DNA from 2 places in the Labrenzia sp. CP4 genome. Region 1 is predicted to be linked to the other one. Evidence: riboswitches for the same ligand, from Rfam matches in the RefSeq annotation. Region 1 holds a riboswitch; the other holds the start of a gene.

Region 1 (3,900 bases):
AACGGCCAAGACCGATCTTGGCGGCTACCTCGACATCACACTGGATTTCTTCTTCTACAGCGCAATCCCTCTGGCCTTTGCCATACAGGACCCGGCCAGCAACGCTTTGCCGGCGGTGGCACTTCTTGCCAGCTTCTACGCGAACGGCTCGGCCTTTCTGGCCTTTGCCATCATGGCGGAGAAGAACAAACTGACCACCGACGCTCAGGGCTCCAAATCGCTCTATTACATAGGCGGGCTGGCCGAAGGTACCGAGACCATCGCGCTATTCCTGCTGATGGCCCTGGTCCCCGCCTGGTTTCCTGCGCTTGCCTATGGTTTTGCCGCGATATGCGTCGTGTCCGCCGGCGCCCGGGTGCTCATTGGCGTGAAGGCGCTGCGGCAGACAGGCCGTTAGATCGCCTGGAGCGCCTTCTCGATATCTTCCAGCAGATCCTGCGGATCCTCCAGACCGATTGAAAGCCGCAGGATACCATCGGTGATACCGAGTTCCGCGCGCGCTTCCTCGCCAATCGACTGGTGCGTGGTCGTCGCCGGATGGGTGATCAGGCTCTTGGCGTCGCCCAGGTTGTTGGAAATCTTGACGATTTCCAGCGCGTTTGTGAAACGGAACGCGGTTTCCTTGCCGCCCTCGATTTCCATCGCCAGCATGGTGGATCCGCCGCTCATCTGGCGTTTGGCAACATCGGCCTGCGGGTGGTCGTCCCGGCCCGGATAGATCAGCCGCGCGACCTTGGACTGGCTTGCCAGATAGTCGGCAATCCTGCCCGCCGTTTCCGTCTGGCGCGCAACGCGCAGCGGCAGCGTTTCCAGGCCCTTCAACAGGACCCAGGCACTGAACGGGCTCATGTGCGGACCGGTATGCTTGATGAAAGGCATGACCTCGTCGTTGATCCATTCCTCGTCCGACAGGATCACACCGCCGAGGCACCGGCCCTGGCCATCGATGTGCTTGGTGGCCGAATAGACGACCACATCGGCACCGAGCTGAAACGGCGACTGATACAGCGGGGTCGCAAACACGTTGTCGACGATCAGACGAGCACCGGCTTCCTTGGCGATCTGTGCCACGGCCTCGATGTCGATGACTTCCAGCGTCGGGTTGGTCGGGCTTTCCAGGAACAGGGCCTTGGTGTTCGGCCGGACAGCCGCCTTCCACTGCTCGATGTCCGTTCCGTCTACCAGCGTGCTTTCAACGCCGAAGCGCGGCAACAATGTTTCGCAAATATAGCGGCAGGAGCCGAACAGGGCCTTGGCGGCAATCACGTGATCGCCTGCCCTTACCGCTGCCATCAGCGCCAGATTGACAGCCGCCATGCCGCTGGCGGTTGCCCGTGCGGCCTCAGCCCCTTCAAGCGCCTTGATGCGGTCCTCGAACATGGTGACGGTCGGGTTGGCATAGCGCGAATAGACATAACCCGGGTCCTCGCCATTGAACCTGGCCTCGGCAGCTTCGGCACCGCTGTAGGTGAAGCCCTGGGTCAGGTAGATGGTCTCCGAGGTCTCACCAAACGGTGACCGCATGGTGCCGCCATGAACCAGAGTGGTTGCAGGGCGCCAGTTCTTGTTTCCGGTCTTGGTGGTCTCAGTCATGTCTTTCATTCGCTCCAAACGCAAAAAACCCCAGCCTCAAGACCGGGGTTCTCACCTCCGGCCTTTTTAGCAACTTGTTTAACGTGGCTGCAAGCCGGCCGGCCCAAATCACCACGAAGTGAGCCTGTCCTACGGGAAAAGCAGGCACAGGTCAATTGTCTTGCGCACGATCCTCTCAAAAGCCCCGTTCTGCCAGAATGCCTGTTGGCGCGGGCGGCCCGATCCTTTAATGACCATAGACCAGCATAATGCGGAACATCTTCATGAACGTCACAGCGGGTCAGGTCTTGAACGGAAGCGCACTTCTCACAGCAAACGGCATTCTGCCGGAACGGGTAATCCAGGCCATGTTCGCCGCCGGAGAGATTTCAGCGGACGCGCCGCCTGTCACCGGTCAGATACAGCCTGCCAGCCTCGACCTGCGTCTGGGCAAGGAAGCCTACCGGGTGCGTGCCAGCTTCCTGCCGGGCCCCGACATCCAGGTAGCGGCTCGGCTTGAGCAGATGAAACTGCACACGGTCGACCTGAGCGAAGGTGCCGTCCTTGAAACAGGCTGCGTCTATATCGTGCCGCTGCAGGAAAGCCTCGCCCTGGCTCCCGATATTTCGGCAACTGCCAACCCGAAAAGCTCGACCGGCCGCCTGGATGTCTTCACCCGCGTCATCACAGACAACGGCCTTGCCTTCGACACCATTCCGGCCGGCTACACCGGTCCGCTTTATGCCGAAATCTCGCCGCTGACCTTTCCGATCCTCGTGCGGTCCGGGTCCCGCCTCAGCCAGATCCGTTTCCGGCGCGGTCAATCGCTCATTCCCGATGCGGAGCTGGAAGAGGTGCATAAGGCCCACACATTGATGAGCGGTGGCAACGAACGCATCGGCAACGGTGTGCAGCTCTCCATCGATCTGGAAGGGACCGGACCCGACAGCCTGATCGGATATCGCGCCAAGCAACACTCCGGACTGATCGATGTGGATGTCGTCGGCGCGCAGGACGTTCTGGATTTCTGGGAACCTATCTATCGCCGCCAGCGGGCGGAACTTATCCTCGACCCGGATGCATTCTATATTCTGGTCAGCCAGGAAGCTGTGCATGTGCCGCCGGACTATGCGGCCGAAATGGTGCCGTTCGATCCGCTCGTCGGCGAATTCCGCGTCCATTATGCAGGCTTCTTCGATCCCGGTTTTGGCCACGCCAGTGCCGGTGGTGTCGGCTCGCGCGCGGTTCTTGAAGTCCGCTCGCATGATGTCCCGTTCATCGTGGAACACGGCCAGACCATCGGGCGTCTGGTCTATGAACACATGGCGGAGCGCCCGGCGACACTCTACGGTGAAGGCATCGGCTCCAACTATCAGGGCCAGGCACTCAAGCTGTCCAAGCACTTCAAGGCACCCGCCTGACCGCCGATGGCCCTGAAAACCGTCACCCGTGAGTTTGAAGGATTTCTGGAAGACCGGAAGTCCCGCTTTCTGGCGCATCTGGTGCCGGTGGACATGTTCGACCAGCGGATGGAAGAGCTGCGCAAGGAGCACAAGAAGGCCAATCACATCGTCACGGCGCACCGGAGACTTCTGGAGGACGACCGGATTGAGGAGAGTGGCAAGGACGACGGTGAACCGGCAGGCACCTCCGGCATGCCAACATTGCGCGTGCTGCAAGGGGCAGACCTGATCAACTGCGCTGTTCTGATCGTGCGTTATTTCGGCGGAACGAAACTCGGCGGTGGGGGCCTGGCCCGAGCCTATTCAGGCGCAGCGCAGGATGCGATCAACAACGCCGACCTGGTACTGTTTCAAAAGATACTGTCGAAAACAGTTCGCGCAGATTTTGCGTCCGGATCGGAACTGGAACGGCGGATCGAGACCCTCGGCCTGACGGTGATGGCGCGCGACTACACCGAAGACGGAGTGACGCTGACCGTCGAAGGGCCGGAAGAGGTTCTGGCTGAACTTTAGGGAGCGTCGACGTCCCGTCACTCCTTCCAAGTCACTAGGGCCGGCCCCTCCCCCAGTCGTCATTGCCGGGCTTGATCCGGCAATCCATACGGGGATCTTGGTCACAAAGAGACAATTGGTTCAGGAGACGGAGTGTCCTGGTTCCCACGGTTCAGCCAAGGGACGACGCCTCGGATAGTCTATAGCTCTCGGTTCATCGGCTGATGCCTCTGCTTCAGTCCACCGCGCCGCCTTACGTCCGCGTCTTGCCGGCTTCCGCCTTCAGCTCTTTCAGTTCTGCTCGAAGCGCCCTGACCTCTTCCAGGATCAGCCCTGTGTCGTCATGGATGGCCTGACGGTTGGCGTCGGCTTC
Region 2 (3,900 bases), 330 kb from region 1:
ATCGTGCACGAAAAGGCGCGTGATATCGCGATCCTGAAGTCACTGGGATTTCCGGAAGTCGATATTCAGCAGATCTTCGTGCTCGAGGGACTTGTGATCGGTATCCTGGGAGCTATTGCAGGTTCGGCGCTCGGCTTCGGACTGTCGAGCTATCTCGCGTCGGTCAAATTCGAATTTACCCAGGACGTGGAGATGACCCACCTGCCGATCTATTTTTCCGCCCTGCACTACATCATAGCCTGCCTGTTGGCGCTGTTTTCATCCGGGATCGCCGGCTACATTCCCGCCAGGAAAGCCGCCCGGCTCAATCCTGTCGACATAATCCGAGGGGCGACATGACCCCTTCCCCGGAAAAACAGACGGCTCCCGGCGACGTTCTGCTGGAAGCGAGCAACCTCACCCGCATCCTGCCGGCCATCGTGCCGGTGACACTGGTACAGGATGTCAGCTTTCAGGTTGGCGAGGCGGAGTTCGTTGCCATTACCGGTCCGTCCGGTTCCGGGAAATCGTCGCTTCTGTATCTGCTTGGCCTCCTCGACAGGCCGACGTCAGGCGAGGTCCGGATAGACGGCCTTCCCACTCATGCGCTGACATCTGCCGAAATGGCGCATCTTCGCTTGGAAAAACTCGGCTTCGTCTTTCAGTTTCACTTCCTGCTACCGGAATTTACCGCACTGGAAAACGTGATGATACCGATGCAGCGGCTCGGCAAACGCAGCCCCAAGGCCCAACTCGACCATGCGACGGAGCTTCTGGCGGCGCTGGGTCTGGAAGAGTTTCTTCACCGCCGCCCGGAGCAATTGTCCGGCGGGCAGCGACAGCGCGTCGCTGTCGCCCGGGCACTTGCCAATTCACCGCAGCTGATCCTTGCTGATGAGCCGACCGGCAGTCTCGACAGTGTATCGACGGAACAGGTGTTCGAAAGTCTTCAGGCCATTGTGAAGACCGAAAGGACCACCGTCGTCGCCGTTACCCATGATATCGATCTCGCCGACAGGATGGACCGGCGTATTCATCTGGTCGACGGCCGCATCGATTACGACCGGCACCACCAAAGGGAAGAAGCACCCGGCTTGGGCGCATAATTTTCGGCCTGAGTAGCCGGCACCGGTTTCAGGCGACTTGAGGCTCATGCACCGGCTGGACTATCGCCAGCAGCATCAAAAGCGCAACAGGTATCGCAAGCGCCCAGAACCCCATGACGGTCATCAGGAAACTCGCCAGGAGGCCTCCGGCCGCGAAGGCCATCAGGACGAAGGCCTGGTGACGGATCCGGGAGCGGCTGTCGGGCCGCGTTTCGGGATGCGTGAAATAGTCGGCGATGCCGAGCACAAGCTTCAGCGTATTGCCGGTCATGATGGTCGTGGGAACATGCCTGTTGAGCAGGGTCAGCATGATGACGTTCTGCAACGACATGGCCACGGTCGAAAACCCGACAGCCGTCAGAGTGACGGCAGACAACGGTCCTCCGGCTGACGGATCTCCAAGACCGGCGACGAACATGAAGCCCGCCACCAGCAAAGCTTCGAGCGCAAACAGATGCCGGACGGCAATCCTGTTTTTGCGCACCAGCGCAGTGACCGAAACGAACCAGAAGAGAGTCGAACCGAAGAAAACCGCGAGCACGAAAACCTTCAGGGCCGCGTTTTGCCCCTGGTGAAACACCTCCGTGCACAAGACGACAAGCGTTCCGGTAATGAATGCCGTGAAGGTGTGAAACAGGCCGAGAATGCAGACCACATCGATGAAGCAGGCACAAAAGGCGAGCAGGATCGGCACCAACGGCCGACTGTGATGCAACATGGATCGGTCCAATTGTGGTGCTCCCGAGCTAGTCCTTTCAGGAAGATGTGCCATGCACTGGCGGACTTGCCAAGCCGGATTGGACATGGCATAAGCGCGCCATCATCAAGAGAAGGGCTGGCGCCCTCGCCAACCTGCCGTTCCGGGCAAGGTGGTTTCCGCAACAGGGATGCGGCTGGTCAGACCCTCAACCGAGGCTTTCCGGCAACTAAGCGGTTAATTTGCATGCGCCAGTCCTCCTCGGGCAACCGATGGAGGATTTTTTGTCTCAGGACCCTTTTGCCGGACGTGCGGCAGATCTGATCGAGAACCATGTGGCGGCGAGCTCCAAGCTTGCCGGAACGGATATCTGGTGCCAGGCCGCTGAAGACTGCGTGCTGGCGCGGATCAAATCCCTGCGCATCCTGGGTGGTCTACCACGGCACAAGGCGCCGCTCAGCCAGACCGCCCGCACCGAGCGTTTGAAAACGCTGCTTCAACTGTGGGCGAACGGCTGCACCTGCGCTGTCGATGAAGACCTCTTTGCCGATATTCTCAACCGGCACGGACCCGTCAGACACTGACGGGGGTGCCCCCCGTGTGGTGCCAACGTCTGCACTCTGCCTATTTCTTTGATACAGGCGTGCTGCAACAACTCGCCCCAACCTGAGGAAGGCCGAAGGCCTGTCTCGAAGGCCCGTATCGAGTGATGGGCCGCTTTCTCATCAATATGCCGCCCATCCTTCGAGACAGCGCTGACGCGCTTCCTCAGGATGAGTTTAGGGAAATCAAGCCGGATGAGATCGCGGCGCTCAGTCCCTCTTGGGGACCGGGCGCGGCTTGCCGCCGTCATCGACGGCCACCATGGTGAAGACCGCTTCGGTCACCTTTTCACGGTGGCCGTAGCGATGGCGCAGGGCCCAGGATTCAAGCTTGATTTCCATCGACGAGTTGCCGACACGAAGGACTTCGGCATAAACGCACAGCACGTCGCCCACATGGACAGGCCGGATGAATTTCATCTTGTCGACCGCGATGGTCACGACACGTCCCTCGGCCCGCTGACCGGCTGCGATACCGCCTGCCAGGTCCATCTGCGACAACACCCAGCCCCCGAAAATATCTCCCGAGGCATTGGTGTCGGCAGGCATTGCCATGGTGCGCAATGTCAGATCGCCTGTCGGCTTTTCGTCGTACACGCCTGAGCCCCTCCGCTGATTCTCGCAAGAAGACTAGGTCATCACCTGCAAGAATAGAAGTGGTTGATCGGAGGGCCTCAGAAGGAACTGCGGATCAAGTCCACCGTCAAAGGACAAACATCAGGATTGCCATGATCCACAACGGCATGGGGGCAGCGACCCAGATCAGCAGGATCGGCAGGCCGCGATGCAGAAGGTTGGAGGTATTCATTTCGGTTGCTTTCTAGCTGAAGGCCTGGATTTCAAGGACTGTCATCGCCGAAAGGGCGACGATGCCGGTGATGAAGGCCAGTTTCGCGCTGCCGATGAGTGTGCGGCCAGCGACATCCAGTTTCGGCAGCGGCATGCCGCGCGAATCCAGATACATGGACAGAAGCATCAGCGAAAAGACGGTGAACCAGACGAACACCAGCACTTCCGCTATCAGGACAATCGTTACCAGCATGATCCGCTCCATTCAGAGGGTTGCGATGTCAGTTCGGCAGGCGGATTGGCTCCGGGGGTTCCGAAAGTGGCCAGCCACAGGCTCTGCGCGATGCGTTCGGCAATGGCCACAATCTCGTCTGCAAGGTCCGGTACGAACAATTCACGGATGACGGGCCGGAAGACACTGAGCCATTCGCCAAAATCCGTGCTTACCAGCTCCTTCTGTTTCAAGTGAGCCGGCACGGGCTTGCCCTTGTAGGCGCCGTTCTTCATCAGGACGGATTGCCAGAAGGCTTCCATCTTCGGCAGGTGCTCTTCCCACCGGCCAGCCAGACGGCCCTCGAAGATACCTCCGAGACGTGGATGCTGGCGAATGCAGCCATAGAAGGTATGCACCATCACATGGATCGCCTGTTCATCGACCTTCTCGTAACGGCGGAGCCGGTCGCCCTGGTCCGGCGTTTCGCGTCTCTTCAGCTTGTATCTGTTGGTA

What was found. A riboswitch is a leader RNA that binds a small molecule or an ion and turns the genes downstream of it on or off. The one in region 1 is predicted to bind S-adenosylmethionine.
Region 2: it holds a riboswitch for S-adenosylmethionine, as region 1 does, so the genes downstream of both, ACP90_RS23255 (hypothetical protein) here and ACP90_RS21735 (O-succinylhomoserine sulfhydrylase) in region 1, are expected to answer to the same signal.

The regions. Positions count from the first base shown of each region.
Region 1 is NZ_CP011927.1:4,744,593-4,748,492, forward strand. Features, by position in the region: gene ACP90_RS21730 (CDP-alcohol phosphatidyltransferase family protein) at 1-397, shown strand, start outside; gene ACP90_RS21735 (O-succinylhomoserine sulfhydrylase) at 394-1,593, opposite strand; SAM riboswitch at 1,639-1,718, opposite strand; gene ACP90_RS21740 (2'-deoxycytidine 5'-triphosphate deaminase) at 1,857-2,993, shown strand; gene ACP90_RS21745 (YigZ family protein) at 3,000-3,548, shown strand; gene ACP90_RS21750 (ion transporter) at 3,781-3,900, opposite strand, start outside.
Region 2 is NZ_CP011927.1:5,075,256-5,079,155, forward strand. Features, by position in the region: gene ACP90_RS23240 (ABC transporter permease) at 1-339, shown strand, start outside; gene ACP90_RS23245 (ABC transporter ATP-binding protein) at 336-1,085, shown strand; gene ACP90_RS23250 (YoaK family protein) at 1,114-1,803, opposite strand; SAM-I-IV-variant riboswitch at 1,901-2,025, shown strand; gene ACP90_RS23255 (hypothetical protein) at 2,067-2,366, shown strand; gene ACP90_RS23260 (acyl-CoA thioesterase) at 2,595-2,939, opposite strand; gene ACP90_RS23265 (hypothetical protein) at 3,205-3,426, opposite strand; gene ACP90_RS23270 (group III truncated hemoglobin) at 3,417-3,900, opposite strand, start outside.